DNA from 2 places in the Leucobacter sp. NPDC077196 genome. Region 2 is predicted to be linked to the other one. Evidence: predicted binding sites of a transcription regulator. Region 2 holds the regulator's gene; the other holds the start of a gene.

Evidence for each region. Region 2 encodes LexA, which represses DNA repair genes until DNA is damaged. Its sites were predicted from a motif close to TCGAACANNTGTTCGA; they were not measured.
Region 1: the regulator LexA is predicted to act here: its motif matches at 5,351-5,366, upstream of ruvA (Holliday junction branch migration protein RuvA).

Annotation. Positions count from the first base shown of each region.
Region 1 is NZ_JBFBML010000006.1:44,087-52,043, forward strand. It holds gene AB0O71_RS07920 (bifunctional (p)ppGpp synthetase/guanosine-3',5'-bis(diphosphate) 3'-pyrophosphohydrolase) at 1-39, opposite strand, end outside; gene secF (protein translocase subunit SecF) at 198-1,238, opposite strand; gene secD (protein translocase subunit SecD) at 1,241-3,040, opposite strand; gene yajC (preprotein translocase subunit YajC) at 3,101-3,574, opposite strand; gene ruvB (Holliday junction branch migration DNA helicase RuvB) at 3,661-4,665, opposite strand; gene ruvA (Holliday junction branch migration protein RuvA) at 4,662-5,297, opposite strand; gene leuA (2-isopropylmalate synthase) at 5,471-7,231, opposite strand; gene AB0O71_RS07955 (DUF2207 domain-containing protein) at 7,435-7,957, shown strand, end outside.
Region 2 is NZ_JBFBML010000001.1:577,992-585,948, reverse strand. It holds gene hisB (imidazoleglycerol-phosphate dehydratase HisB) at 1-49, opposite strand, end outside; gene AB0O71_RS02810 (histidinol-phosphate transaminase) at 91-1,179, opposite strand; gene AB0O71_RS02805 (hypothetical protein) at 1,230-1,634, opposite strand; gene lexA (transcriptional repressor LexA) at 1,897-2,562, shown strand; gene lipB (lipoyl(octanoyl) transferase LipB) at 2,691-3,371, shown strand; gene lipA (lipoyl synthase) at 3,368-4,441, shown strand; gene AB0O71_RS02785 (methylenetetrahydrofolate reductase) at 4,452-5,357, opposite strand; gene AB0O71_RS02780 (hypothetical protein) at 5,354-6,679, opposite strand; gene metE (5-methyltetrahydropteroyltriglutamate--homocysteine S-methyltransferase) at 6,676-7,957, opposite strand, start outside.

The DNA of each region.
Region 1 (7,957 bases), on a different contig from region 2:
CGCAGTGGTCCCGCTGATCGTTGTATCTTGAGTTGCCACGAATCACCTCCCTCGAATGATTGAACGCTACACCCGTCGCGAGGTCCGGAGCAAAGCGAGCGAAGAGCACCGTGCATATGAAGAGAGCCGGGGCCCGTCGGGGTGGGCGCACCGCGCCTCCCCCAACGTCCCCGGCTCGAACATGCGTACTGTGAAATCTACCGTGCGGAGGCGGTATCGGCCTGGATGACGGCCTCGTCAGTCTCTTCTCCCTCACGCTCGCGAATACGCAACACCTTGGCGTCGCGCTTCTTGATCGCATCATCCCGACCACGCAACTGGGCATAGGCAGGAGCGGCGATGAAGATCGTCGAGTACGCACCCACGAGGATGCCGATGAAGAGCGCGAGAGCAATGTCGCGCAGGGTGCCGGCGCCCAGCACGAACGCGCCGATGAAGAGGATCGACGCCACGGGGAGCAGCGCGACCACGGAGGTGTTGATTGATCGGACGAGCGTCTGGTTGACGCCGAGGTTGACGGACTCCGCGAATGTGCGGCGGTCGTTGAGCTCCCCCGGCGCGGTGTTCTCTCGAATCTTGTCGAAGACCACCACGGTGTCGTAGAGCGAGTACCCGAGGATCGTCAGGAAGCCGATCATCGCCGCAGGCGTGATCTCGAAACCGGAGATGCCGTAGATGCCTGCGGTGATTACGAGGTCGTGCATCAGCGCGATGATGGCTGCGAGCGACATCTTCCACGTTCTGAAGTACATCGCCATGACCAGTGCAGCGAACAGGATGAATACGATCAGCGCGATGATCGCCTGGCGCGTGATGTCCTGTCCCCACGCAGGCCCGATGTAGGACGTCGTCACTTCTTCGACGGGCACGCCGTAACCGTCGGCGATTGCCTCGGCCACGGTGCGGTTCTCCGCGTCGGAGAGCGCTTCCGTCTGGACCCGAACATCGGTCAGTCCGATCTGGGACACGCGGGGAGCACTCGAGGGCAGCTCCTCGCGCACAGCCTCCTCGGCGATCGCCGGATCGCGATCCTGATTCTCACCGAGATGCACCTGGAACTGGCTTCCGCCGGTGAATTCGATGCCGAAGGTGAAGCCGCCGCGCAGCAGCGGGCCAACCACGCAAATGATGATCAGGATGAGCGAGACGGTGTACCACGTCTTACGACGGCCGACGAAGTTGATCGACTTCTCACCGGTGTAGAGCGCGTTGCCGAACTCTGAGAATGAGCGGGCCATGGTCAGCTTTCCTTTCCGGCTGACGCGTCGGCCATGAGGGCCTTGCGTTCGGCGATGGTCTGTCGACGGGCGGCCTCCGCCTGGCTTCGGGCGTTCTTCTTGCCAGCACCGCGAGCGGAGACGGTCGGCTCGCGGAACTGCAGGCGTCCGCGGTACACCGCGCCGAGTTTTTGCGGATCGAGCCCCGAGAACGGATGGCCGCCCTGGTAGAAGCGGGTGCGCGCGAGCAGCGTCATCACCGGATGCGTGAAGAACGCGATGACGATGACGTCGACGAGCGTGGTCAGGCCGAGCGTGAACGCGAAGCCCTTCACGTTGCCCACTGCGAGGACGAACAGAATGACTGCGGCGAGGAAGTTCACGCCGTCGGACGCGAGCACGGTGCGGAATGCCTTCTTCCAGCCATGCTCCACCGCGCTCTCGATTGAGAACCCATCGCGCAATGCATCACGGATTCGTTCGAAGTAGACGATGAACGAGTCGGCCGTGAAGCCCACCGCGACGATGATGCCCGCGACGCCCGCGAGTGAGAGTCGATATCCCTGGCGCCAGGAGAAGAACGTCAGCAGCAGGTAGGTCAAGATGCCTGCGACCACCAGAGACGCGATCGTGAGCGAGCCGAGCGCACGGTACTGGAACGCCGAGTAGACGACGACCAGGAGCAGCCCGATCAGGCCTGCCAGCAGACCTGCCGAGAGCTGGCTCGTGCCCAGCGTCGCTGAGATGTCCTCCTGGCTCTGCACCGTGAAGTCGATCGGCAGTGCGCCGAACTTCAGCTGGTCGGCGAGGGCGCCCGCGGACTCCTGCGTGAACTGACCACTGATCGAGGGGCGGCCGTCGAGGATCTGCGCCTGCATCGTAGGCGCAGAGAGCACTCGCCCGTCGAGCACAAACGCGAACTGGTTCTGCGGTTCTGCAGCGCCGAAGAGTCGCGTGCTGATCTTGCCGAAGGTCTCGGTGCCCTGCTTGTTCATGGTGATCTGCACGACCCACTCGCCGGTGGACGCGCCGGTCGACGTGGTGCCGACCTGCGCGGTCGCATCGGTGATCACCGAGCCATCGAGCTCGACCGGGCCGAGGATGTACTTGGCGGCGCCGGTGTCATCGCACGTGATGAGCGGCCGATCTGCCGGCGAATTGCCGGCGTCGAGCGCCGCGTCCGACGAGCACGTGAAGGCATCGAACTTCTCCTGGAGCGCGGGGGTGATCCAGGCGATGTCCCCAGCGCTCTCGGGAATCGTCTCAGGATCGAGGCTCTCATCGTAGGCTTCCGATTCATCTTCAGCGGCCTCGCTGGCGGGCGCCTCATCAGCGGCCCCATCTTCCTCCGCGGTCTCGTCCGTGGAGTCATCCTCTGCAGCGCCGGCTTCGTCGCCCTCCTCAGCCGTGGCCTCGTCGATGCTCGCCCCGATGCCGTACGTCAGCACGGGCCGGAAATCGAGGTTCGCGGACGCCTCGATGCGTTGCATGGTCGCTTCGTCAGCTTTGCCCGGGATCGACACCGAGATGTTCTGGCTGCCTTGCGTGGTGATCTCCGCTTCGGAGACACCGGCCGCATCGACGCGCTGTCGAATAATCGACACCGCCTGCTGCAGCTGATCGCCGGCAACAGCCTCGCCGTCGGTCTGCTCCGCAGCGAGGAGCACCTGCGTACCACCCTGCAGATCGAGCGCGAGCTTCGGAGTCCAGGTTGCGTTGCTGTTGAAAACGCCGTATGAGATCAATCCCACGAGACCAACGATGAAGACCAGGAGGAGAATGAGGGAACGACGGGCCCTCCGGACGGCGGGTGAAGACGCCAAGACAGACTGCTTTCTCTAAACGTGGACAGAGATGGCCTCGGCATCACCGCGGCCATCGGTTCAGGCCTTCGGGGCCGAACCGTTCCCCTGCTCATCGACGTCGGAGCCCTTGTCGCCTTCGCGACGAGGATCGGCTTCAGGTGCGAGCGGGGCATCGCCTGCTGCGGTGGGATCCACGAGCGGCGGCGCGTCGGTCGCGCCGAAACGCTCCCCGAAGGCGGGATCGTCGTCGGGTGCGAGCTCGGAGCTCTCGGCCTCCTGCGGCGCATCGACCGGCGCGACGACCTGTGAGACCGCATTGCGGTGCACGACGAAGGTCGAGGTGCCGCTGCGCAGCGTGACCTTGTTGTCCTCTTCGTCGATCGAATCGATCGTGCCGAAGATGCCCGACTGGAGCATGACCTCGGCGCCGGGTTGAACGTTGTTCTGCAGCTCCTGCTGCGCCGCCTGGCGCTTCTTTCCGTTCCGGAACATGAAGAAGATCAACAGCGCGATCAGCGCGAACATCACAAGAGTGATCGGGTCCAGAGCCACAACGGTCCTTTCAACAGGCGAATTCATGCCTCTCATGAGGCACAGATTCGACCAGTTTAACGGGTCGCCGCTGGGAACACTCCATCTTATTCTGCGGGTATGCCCGGAGGCACCGCGCCGAGGTGCTCCCAGCCCAAGCGCGTCGCCACACGACCGCGCGGTGTGCGCGAGAGCAATCCGGTGCGCACGAGGAACGGCTCGACCACCGCTTCGATGGTCTCCGATTCCTCTCCTACTGAAACCGCGAGTGTCGAGAGGCCGACGGGCCCTCCGTTGAAGCGCTCCACCACAGCGCGCAGCACTTCACGATCCAGACGATCGAGCCCGTGATCGTCGACGTCGTACAGCGCGAGCGCAGCCTGAACCGTCGACGTGTCCCCCGGCACACCGTGCACCAGACCGTAGTCGCGCACGCGACGCAGGAGGCGGTTGGCGATTCGCGGGGTGCCCCGCGAGCGCCGTGCGATCTCGTCGATTCCGCTTTCGGAGAGCCCGAACTCGATGAGTCCGGAGGCGCGGCGCACCACGTTCGAGAGCTCGTCGTCGGAGTAGAACTCGAGGTGGGCGGTGAACCCGAAACGGTCTCGGAGCGGATTCGGCAGCAGGCCGGCCCGCGTCGTTGCTCCCACGAGCGTGAACGGCGACAATTCCAGTGGCACCGAAGTCGCCCCGGCACCCTTGCCCACCATGATGTCCACTTTGAAATCCTCCATGGCGAGGTACAGCATCTCCTCGGCGCTGCGGGCCATGCGGTGAATCTCGTCTATGAAGAGCACCTCACCGGGAGTCAACGCGGAGAGCACGGCGGCGAGGTCGCCCGCGTGCTGAATCGCGGGCCCCGATGTCTGGTGCAGGGGCTTGTCGAGCTCCGTCGCAACGATCATGGAGAGCGTCGTCTTGCCGAGGCCGGGCGGACCGGCGAGCAGAATGTGATCCGGCGTATGCCTCCGCATGGTTGCGGCGTCGAGCAGCAGACCCAGTTGGCGCCGAACCTTCGACTGCCCGACGAACTCGGCCAGGCTGGTCGGCCGCAGCGCCCCCTCATAGCCCTGCTCCGATGCGGTGGCCTGCGCCGAGAGCTCCCCGCTCATCGAGCGCCTCGCGATCCTCGGCCGCCGCTGCGACCCGCTTGCAACAGGGCGAGCGCGGCCCGCAGCAACCCGGCGCTGTCATCGGGAGCACCGGCCTCACGCGCGTCCTGGACCGCCTGTCCGGCTTCGGCGTCGCCCCAGCCCAGGCCGACGAGGCCTTCGCGCACCCCATCGGCGACCGCGTCGGACTCGCGCGGCACCGATTCGGACGAACCGTCGACGTTCAACTCGAGGTGCGAGAGCTTGCCCGCCAGCGAGAGCGTGATGAGTTTCGCAGTTTTCGGGCCGATGCCCGAGACCTTGCGAAACGGCTTCTCGTCGTCGAGGGCGACTGCGGCCGCGATCTCCGCGGGTGTGAGAGCCGAGAGCACGCCGAGCGCGCTGCGCGGGCCGACGCCAGACACGGCGATCAAGTGGCCGAAGACGGCGAGTTCGGCCTCGGTCGCGAACCCGAACAACGTCAGGGAGTCCTCGCGCACCACAAGCGACGTCTGCAGGTGCAGCTGATCGCCGGGCACCGCGGCCGAGACGCGTCCGCTCGGCACTTCGACGCGCATCCCGAGCCCTCCGAGCTCGACGACGACCCACCCGGCACCCGCAGCGAGCACGGGCCCGCGAATCGAAGCAATCACGTGATCAGCCTAGAAGACCAACGCGCGATCGACCGCCTCGCCACACCGCACATTCGAACATATCTACGAAAACTCCCTCAACCCCGCGAGCGGGGTCACCCTCGGTGCGTGTCGCCGGGGCAACACGCACGAAGAGTGACCCCGCTCGCAGGGGGAAGGGGTGGATCGAGCACTCAGGCGTGGATGGACTCCGCAGCAGTGCCGTTGCGCACAGCTCGATTCACCGCGCTCACGATCGCCTCGAGCGTCGCGCGGCTCGTGTCCGCGTCGATGCCGACGCCCCAGAGACGCTGACCATCGACCTCGAGGTCGACGTACGACGCGGCGACGGCATCGCCGCCCGAGCTCATCGCGTGCTCCACATAATCGAAGAGCGTCACCGCATGCCCCGCCTCGTTGAGCGCGTTCAAGAACGCGTCGACCGGACCGTTGCCCCGCGCGGTGAGCCGCTGATCCTCGGATCCGACGCGGTAGTCCACGATCAGCTCGGTCACACCGTCTCCGGCGCTCGTGGTTGCGGTACGGAAGATCTTGTACCGCCCCCAGTTCTCCGCGTCCTCGACCTGCGTCGGAAGGTACTCGTCCTGGAAGATGCGCCAGATCTCGTCGCTCGACATCTCTCCGCCCGCCGTGTCGGTCACGCGCTGCACGACCGAGCTGAACTCGATCTGCAGGCGCCTCGGCAGGTCGAGGTGATGGTCGGTCTTCAACAGGTAGGCGACGCCTCCCTTGCCCGACTGCGAGTTCACGCGAATCACGGCCTCGTACGAGCGTCCGAGATCCTTCGGATCCACGGGCAGGTACGGCACCGCCCATTCGATCTCGTCGACGCTCGTTCCAGCCGATGCCGCGTCCTGCGCCATCCGCTCGAAGCCCTTCTTGATCGCATCCTGATGCGATCCCGAAAATGCGGTGTAGACCAGGTCGCCCGCCCACGGGCTCCGCTCGGGCACGCGCAGCTGGTTGCAGTACTCGGCGGTGCGGCGAACTTCATCGAGGCGCGAGAAGTCGATCTGCGGATCGATGCCCTGCGTGAACAAGTTGATGCCGAGCGCGACGAGGTCGACGTTGCCGGTGCGCTCGCCGTTGCCGAACAGGCAGCCCTCGATGCGATCGGCCCCTGCCTGGTACCCCAGCTCGGCGGCCGCCACAGCGGTGCCGCGATCGTTGTGCGGGTGCAGCGAGAGAATCACGTTCTCGCGGTGGGCCAGGTGCCGGCTCATCCACTCGATCGAATCGGCGTAGACATTCGGTGTCGCCATCTCGACCGTCGCCGGCAGATTGATGATCACCTTGCGCTCGGCGGTCGGCTCGAGCACCTCGAGCACCTCGTTGCAGACCTCGACGGCGTACTCGAGTTCGGTGCCCGTGTACGACTCGGGCGAGTACTCGTAGTAGACCTCGGTGCCGGCGCAGATGTGCTCGCTCGCCTTGCAGATCTTGGCACCGTCGACCGCGATCTGCTTGATGCCGGCGCGGTCGGAGCGGAACACGACGTCCCGCTGCAGAATGCTTGTGGAGTTGTACAGGTGCACGATCGCGCGCTTGGCCCCGATGAGCGACTCGTAGGTGCGCGTGATGAGGTGCTCGCGCGCCTGAGTCAGCACCTGAATGGTGACGTCGGCGGGAATCGCGTCGTCCTCGATGAGGTGCCGCACGAAGTCGAAATCAGTCTGGCTCGCCGAGGGGAACCCGACCTCAATCTCCTTGTACCCCATCTTGACCAGCAGATCGAACATGATCCGCTTGCGCTCAGGGCTCATGGGATCGATGAGGGCCTGATTGCCGTCGCGGAGGTCGACCGCGCACCAGCGCGGCGCCCCGGTGATGCGCTTCGAGGGCCACGTGCGATCGGGCAGATCAACGTCGATGATCTCGTGGAACGGGCGGTACCGATGGGTCGGCATCCCGGAAGGCTGCTGCAGGTTCTGCATGTGCTCGTCTTTCTCGTCGTGGTCTTGCTCAGCCAAACACGAACACCGCGACGAGGGAGGCCAGAGACTGATTAATTCGAAGTCGAGGACTCGTCGCGGCAGCTAAGGAGAAGCGAGCCGAACAGCATGCATGTCACTCTAGCAGCTGCGGCGCCGCTTCGGGCTCTGGCCGCTGGGCGCGGGTGTGCCCTAGCCTGATTCGTATGACCACAGGCATGCGCACCTCTCGCGGCATCATCGTCGCTCTCGCAATCGTCGCCGCGGCAGCCGCGTGGGTTCTCCCGCAGCCCGCCGTTCCCGCTGTAGCCGACGTGTCGGATTTCTCGTACCGCAGTTGGGATGTCGCCTACGAGATCGACGTCGACAAGGCGGGCAGGGCGGTCGCCCAGGTGACCGAGACGCTCGTCGCCGAATTTCCCGACTTCGACCAGAATCGCGGAATCGTGCGGGGCCTGCCCGAGAAGTACGAGGGCAGCTCGACGAATCCGTCGAATTTCACGGTGACTGACGCGTCGGGCGCATCCGTGCCCTTCGAGATCGAAGCAGACGACGGCTTTGTGGCGGTACTCACCGGCGACGATCGCTTCGTGCGCGGTGTGCAGACCTACGTGATCTCGTACACGCTCGAAGATGTCGTGCTCGCGCGCGACGACGCGGCCGCCGACGAGTTCAACTGGGACCTCGTGGACTTCGAGCACGAGCAGCCGATCGACAGCTTCGGCGCGA
Region 2 (7,957 bases):
ACTCACTGGTGGAACGCGTGAGCGAGGCGGTGCGCGGTGCTGCAGTCATACTGCCCATCCTATCGGCGATCCCCGCGGGTTCGGCCGCGTTCAGCCCTGGGCCCCGCCCGGGCCGAGCGCCGCGATCGCCTCGATCACTGCGCTCGTCTCCGCCTCGGTGCCCGCCGTGATGCGGAGATGACCCGGGATGCTGAGGTTGCGGATCAGAATGCCCCGCTCACGCAGCGCCTCGAACGTCGCTGCAGGGTCGGTGAAACCACCGACGAGCACGAAGTTCGCGCCAGAGGGGTGCACTCGGTACCCGAGTTCGGTCAGGGCCCGGGCGAGTCGATCACGCTGCGCGCTGATGTCTGCGACAGTCGCCAGCATCGCGTCTGCGTGGCGAATGGCTGCGGTCGCCGCTGCCTGGGTGAGCGCAGAAAGATGGTACGGGAGGCGCACCAGTCGAAGGGCGTCGATCACTGCCGCGTCAGCGGCGAGATACCCGAGGCGCACGCCGGCGAAGGCGAAGGCCTTGCTCATGGTGCGCGATACCAGGAGTCGGTGCCGCCCCGGGAGGAGCGACACGGCGCTCTCGCGATCCGTATCGAACTCCTGATACGCCTCGTCAACGACAAGAATTCCGTCGAAGGCGTCGTAAGCCGCAAGAATCACGTCACGATCGAGGGTCGTTCCCGTGGGGTTGTTCGGACCGCACAGTATCGCGACATCCGGTTGATGCTTCTGAAGCGCTTCGACGACCGACTCCGGAGTGAGCACGTAGTCGGCGGGACGCTCGACGGCGATCCACTCGGTATCGGTTCCCGATGCGAGCAGCGGATACATCGAATAGGTCGGCGTGAAGCTCAACAGCGAACGCCCCGGACCGGCGAACGCCTGGAGCACCTGCTGCAGCACCTCGTTCGAACCGTTTGCCGCCCAGAGTTGATCCGGGCCGAGCCCGTGGCCGAGATACCCGGCGAGAGAGACTCGCAGTTCGGTGAACTCACGATCCGGATATCGATTCACTCCCGTCACCGCGCGAGCGAGCGACTGCACAATATCGATTGCGACGTGCTCGGGGATGGGATGCGTATTCTCGTTGACGTTCAAGCTCACCCTCACCGCGTCCTGCGGCGCGCCATACGGCTGCTGCCCGACGAGGTTGTCGCGGAGAGGAAGATCGCTCAGGCTAGTCACCCACCCAGTCTAGAGCCGAAACCGCACCCGACCGTGGGGCGACGGGACGCTCAGACCCCGAGTTCGTCTCCCGACACCACCAGCGGATTGCCCGAGTACCGCAACGGCACCGCGATCGCTTCGCCCGCCTGTACCGACGAGTCGTCAAGCTGGTTCAAGTGCACGATCTCAGTGATGAGATCGCGGGGGTCGGCGGAGGGATCGAGATGCGTCGCCAGCGACCAGAGCGAAGTACCCGGCTGCACCACCACATACTCGAATTGCTCACCACGCGGGCCCTCACCCGATGCCATTGCCTCAGGGGCGGCGAAGGATGCAAACAGTGCGAGCAATCCGGCGATCAGCACTGTCGCAGCACCGCCGAGCACGATGCGCCCGCGTCGGGTCAGGCGGAGGGCGCCCGAAGCTTCGGTCGACTCTCGTGATTCCTGACTCAGAACCGCTGATGCGCTCATGATGATCTCCCTTCGTTGGTGACGGCCGCAAGCATTCAAGCTCATGCGAACATCTGTTTCGAATATATATTCGATGAATCGAAACCGCAAGGCCACAGTCGAAGGTATGTTTCGCTGTTTTTCCGCGACACTCGAACATATGTTTGCCGGTGTTCGAACGGTGCGGCTAGGGTTTCGGTCAACGGGATCACTGAATCAGCACCCACCGACATTCATGGATCGCGCCCCCTCCGCATCGCCCTCTGGGCCAGAAAGGACAGCGATGAGCGACGCAGCCACGCCCCGATCCATGAAGCCGTTGAGCGAGAAGCAGCAGGCGATCCTCGAGTGCATCGCCCGATCAGTGGAGAGCCGCGGGTACCCGCCGAGCATGCGCGAGATCGGCGATGCCGTTGGGCTCTCATCGCTCTCGAGCGTGACGCACCAGCTCAGCCGCCTCGAACTCGGCGGGTACATCAGGCGCGATCCAAACCGGCCCCGCGCCCTCGAGATCCTGGTAGAGCTGGCCTCGACATCAGCGGCCATCGCAGAGACGCCGGCGCAACGACCCGAAGAAGCGGCGTACGTCCCCCTCGTCGGGCAGATCGCCGCCGGGGTCCCGATCACAGCAGAACAGCAGGTCGAGGAGATCGTCCCGCTCCCGCGCGCTCTCGTCGGAGACGGACAGCTCTTCATGCTGCGCGTCGTGGGCGACTCGATGATCGACGCTGCGATCTGCGACGGCGACTTCGTCGTCATTCGGCAGCAGCGGGAGGCTGAGAACGGAGACATCGTGGCCGCGATGCTCGATGGCGAGGCCACGGTGAAGGTGTTCCGTCGCCGAGACGGGCACACCTGGCTTCTACCGCGCAATAGCGCGTTCGAGCCGATCCTCGGTGACCACGCCGAAGTGCTTGGACGGGTGGTCGCGGTCTTCCGTTCGGTCTAGCCCTCCGGCGCTGCTGCGCAGCGCCGGAGCAGCGCCCACCGCGACAGCACGGCGCGAACCCCGACAGCTCACACTTGGGTTCGCTCCCGCGATTGCTTTGTTGCACCGGGTCTATCTAAAGTGATGGCATGGCTGATACCCCGTCGTCGATCCCCTCCGCTCTGCCCGGAGTAACGATGCTCCAGGTCGGATTCGACCCCGACTACGTCCCATATGCGCGCGGTCTCGAACTCCAGTCACAGGCCGTCGGCCGAATCGACCAGGGCGCCGACCGCGGCACCATCCTCTTGCTGGAGCACGAACCGGTGTACACCGCAGGTCGCCGCTCCGAGCCGGGTGAACACCCCGTGGACGGAAGCCCGGTCGTCCCGGTCGATCGCGGCGGCCGGGTGACCTGGCACGGCCCGGGCCAACTCGTGTGCTACCCGATCGTTCTGCTGCGACGCGGGGCCGGCGTCGTCGACCTCGTACGGGCGCTCGAAGCCGCGATCATCGAGACGATGGCCGAGTATGCTCTCCTGGGCTTCCGCGTCGACGGCCGTTCGGGAGTATGGGCCACGCACGGCGAAGGCCCACCGGCGAAGGTCGCACAGGTCGGCCTGCACGCCCGCGCCGGCATCGTCACCCACGGTATCGCGATCAACTGCTGCAACGATCTCGCTCCGTTCGCCACGTTCGTACCGTGCGGAATTCAAGATGCCGGGGTCACGACGCTGAGTGCGCTCGCCGGTCGCAGGATCGCACCGGCGGCGGTGGCGCCCCGCCTCCAGGCGCGTCTCGCGGAAGCGATCGCGGAGCTCGTCGCTTGAGCGCGCGTCGCCTGCCATCGATCGGCACTCGCCCCGAGTCGGAGGGCCGCCCGCTCCTCCGCATCGAGGCGCGCAACGCCGAGACCCCGATCGAACGGAAGCCCGAGTGGATCAAGACCCGCGCCCGGCTCGGCCCGGAGTACCGGCAGGTGCGCGACCTGGTCGCGAGCGAGGGGCTCCACACCGTCTGCCAGGAAGCCGGCTGCCCCAACGTCTTCGAGTGCTGGGAGGATCGCGAAGCCACCTTCCTCATCGGCGGATCGATCTGCACTCGGAGGTGCGATTTCTGCATGATCACAAGTGGCAAGCCCCTCGCGCTGGATCGCGATGAACCGCGTCGCGTAGCGGAATCGGTGCGCACCATGGGCCTGAAGTACGCGACGATCACGGGGGTCACGCGCGATGATCTTCCAGACACGGGCGCATGGCTCTACGCCGAGACCATCCGTCAGGTGCATGCAATGAACCCTGGTTCGGGCGTCGAGGTACTCGTGGACGACCTCGGAGGGCGTGCCGAGGATCTCGAGCAGGTGTTCGCAGCAGCGCCGCAAGTGTTCGCCCACAATCTCGAGACTGTGCCCCGCATCTTCCGCCGCATCCGCCCCGGCTTCCGCTACGAACGTTCGCTGAGCGTGATCGCTCGGGCGCGCGACTCCGGGATGGTCACCAAGTCGAACCTGATCCTCGGCATGGGTGAGACCCGCGCCGAGGTCTCTGAGACCATGGCTGAGCTCAGGGCCGCAGGGTGCGAGATCCTCACGCTGACGCAGTACCTGCGCCCCTCGGCACGGCACCACCCGATCGATCGCTGGGTACGCCCCGAGGAGTTCAGGGAGCTGCAATCCGAAGCCGAATCGCTCGGCTTCTCCGGTGTGCTCGCGGGCCCCCTCGTGCGATCCTCCTACCGCGCCGGGCGCCTCTGGGCGCAGACGATGCGCGCGACCGGCAGAACGGTACCCGAGGCGTTGCAGCACCTCGCGAAACGCGCGCCGACCTCGTACCCTCAGGCCGTGCAGGCGCTGCAGCCGACCGAGCCCGAGGCGAGTTCGGACCGCATCGCGGCCGAATGAGCGGAAAGCCCTACACGACTGGATCCGGTGTCAGCAGACCCAGCTCGCGGAGCACGGCGAGGACCTGCTCGTGCCGGTTGAACGTATAGAGGTGCACCGACGGTGCACCTCCTGCGAGCAACTCTCGCGCGAGGGCGACAGTGTGCTCGACCCCCAATTCCGGCGCGTAGCCGCCCTCTGCGTCCAGTTCGTGCGCGAGGTCTGCCGGAGCCGGCTGCCCGGCGAGCGAGGCGACCTTGCGCAGCTGCGCACTGGTCGCGACCGGCATGAGTCCGGGCAGCACGGGAATGCGGAGTCCGGCCGATCGGGCATCATCGACGAACGACAGATAGTCGTCAGCGTGGAAGAAGAGCTGGGTGATCGCCAGATTCGCCCCGGACTCCTGCTTCGCCACGAGCCAGTCGATGTCTTCGGCGCGCGAGCGGGAGAGTGGATGGCCGTTCGGGTATGCCGCGACCGCCGTGCGGCCGACACTCGTCAACGCAGGTCGATCCGCGCGCGCCTCTGCGATCAAGCGCACGAGTTCGAGCGCACTCAACGACCCCGCGACCTGCGCGTCGCTCTCGTCGAACCCACGCGGCGGATCGCCGCGGAGCGCGAGGAAGTCGTGTACTCCCGCATCCATGATGGCGTGGATCGCGCCTCGCACGGCCTCCCGGCTTTCTCCGACGGTCGTCAGGTGCGCGAGCGGCAGCGCATCGGTGTGGTTGCGCAGATACGTGACGAGATCGAGCGACGCGTCACGATTCGATCCGTTCGCCCCGTACGTCACGGAGATGAAGTCGGGATCTGCTGCCGAGAGGTGCTGCACCGCGTGCCCGAGTGCGAGCGCCGCCGCTCCCGAACGCGCCGGAAAGACCTCGAACGAGAATCGGGCGCGTGCCTCGCCCCGGCTCGGCAGCAGGAACGAGTTCATGCGGTCTTCTCCGTGCGATCTTCGGATGCCGCTGCTCCCGAGGCAGCCGACGAGCCCGATACGCGCACTGTTGCCCTCACCCCGGTGCGGCCGAATCCGGCGTACGACGCCGGAGCCGCTTCGTGCCCGCCGATCTCCTCTTGCGCGAGTCGTGTGCCGCGCACGCGCGCCGCGATCTTTGCGAAGGCGACGTCTCGAGCGAAGTCGGGTGATCCGTGTTTCGGCTTCTCATCGATGAGATAGGGCGAGAAGCCGCAGTCGTCCGTCGAACCGAGCAGCTCGGGTGGAATGAATCGGGCAGCGCGCACCAGCTGGTCCCGCACCTCAGCAGCGGTCTCGAGCTTCGGATTCATCGGGTCGGTCACGCCGATGAGCACCCGTGGCGTCGCACCCGATTCCCGCGTGCGCTGGCGCAGCTGCCTGCCGATCAGCCGCGCCACTCGATCCGGGTCCTTTTCGCTCGCAGCCTGCACGAGGAAGTAGCCGGCTTCGATCTGGAAGAGCTCGGGAATCAGCCCCGCGTAGTCCACGTCGGCGCTGTGCGCGGAATCGTGGTCGTTCCCCGGGCACGTATGCACGCCGACCGCGGCGCGCTGCGCGCGGGGCAGTTCGGCGAGCACCCGGTTGATGAGGTCGATGAAGCCGCCGAGCGCGTCGGGTCCCGCCCACGGCGCGCGCACGTCGCGACGCAGGGCGAGGCGCCCCTCGGTGAAGTCGATCGTGACCCGTGAGGCCCCTGCGGCGAAGCTGCGACTAATGTCTTCGGCGCACCCCGCGACGACATCGTCGAAAAACTCGTCGCGCGAGTAGTCGCCCAGGCCGTCGGCGGGCACCATGAGCGAGAGCATTGAGGGCGAGATCACGGCCTGTTTCAGCGGGAGGTCCGTGAGCGGCCGCGCCGCAGCGACATCCTCGGCCGCCCACGAGCGGAATCGGAACGGACCGCGCGCGAGACTCGGGATGACACGGTGATGCCCGTCGGCGAACACCGCGAACACCGGGCCTTGCCGCACCTCGTCGTCATCGAAGGACGTGCCGAGCGGGTAGCTGGCGAAGCTCTGCCGGCGCTGCTCGCCATCGCTCACGAGGGGCGAACCCGTCTCGGCGAATCGCGCGAGCGTGTCGCGCACCGCACTATCCTGTTCACGACGGAGCGTCTCCGGTGCAACGAGCCCGGTCTCGGCGTCGAGCACCGCGCGCTGCAGGCTCGCCGGCCGCGGGAGGCTTCCCACGGCTTCCGTCGGAAGTTCGGCTTCGCTCCAGGCCGAGGGGGCGGCGACCCGCGCCGCCCCCTCGATCTCGGAACGATCCGGCTCGCTCACGCGCCCGAGCGCACCGCGCGAGCCGCCTGAACCAGGTTCGTGAGGCTCGCGACGGTCTCTTCGTACCCGCGCGTCTTCAGACCGCAGTCGGGGTTCACCCAGAGCTGCTCGCCGGGAATGCGCGCGGCTGCGATGCGAATCAACTCCTGCTGCTCCTCGACGCTCGGCACGCGCGGCGAGTGGATGTCGTAGACGCCCGGCCCGATCCCGCGTGAATAGCCGTGCTCGCCCAACGGTTCGACGACGTCCATGCGGCTGCGGGCCGCCTCGATGCTCGTGACATCGGCGTCGAGCCCGTCGACCGCGTCGATGATCTCGCCGAACTCGGAGTAGCAAAGGTGGGTGTGGATCTGCACGTCGGCCGCGGCGCCGCTCGTCGCCAGACGGAACGCGCCGACCGACCAGTCGAGGTACGCCGCCTGACGGTCCGCGTCGAGCGGCAGCAGCTCGCGCAATGCCGGCTCGTCCACCTGAACGATGCGAATGCCCGCATCGACCAGGTCGTCGATCTCATCGCGCAGCGCGAGCGCGACCTGCGAGGCCGTGTCGGCCAGCGGCTGGTCATCGCGCACGAACGACCAGGCGAGGATCGTGACGGGGCCGGTGAGCATGCCCTTCACCGGGCGGTCGGTGAGCGACTGCGCATACTCCGACCACGCGACGGTCATCGGCGCCCGCCGCGACACGTCTCCCCAGAGAATGGACGGACGGGTCGCCCGAGTTCCGTACGACTGCACCCAGCCGTGCTCGGTCACCGCGAAGCCGTCGAGCAGCTCGGCGAAGTACTGCACCATGTCATTGCGCTCGGCCTCGCCGTGCACGAGAACGTCGAGGCCGATCTCCTCCTGCAGGCGGATCACCCGTTCGATCTCGGTGCGCAAGAATCCGTCGTAGGCTTCCTGATCGATCTCGCCCGCTCCGAACGCGGCGCGTGCCTTGCGAATCTCCGCGGTCTGCGGGAACGAGCCGATGGTCGTGGTTGCGAGCTCGGGAATGTCGAGCCCCTGCTGCGCGGCACGGCGCTCGCCCTCTTCGGCGCGTTCGCGATCCGCCTCGGCCACCGCGCCGACGCGCTCGCGCACCTCGCCGACCCGCACCCCCGCAGTCTGCGCGCGTGCCGCGAGGATCGCATCGACCGCGGCGAGTTCGTCTTCGATGGCCGCGGCTCCATCAGAGAGCCCGCGGGCGAGAATCACGGTGTGCTCGATCTTCTGATCTGCGAAGGCGAGCCAGGAGGCGAGCTCGGCGTCGAGCCGCGTCTCGTCGCGCACATCGTGC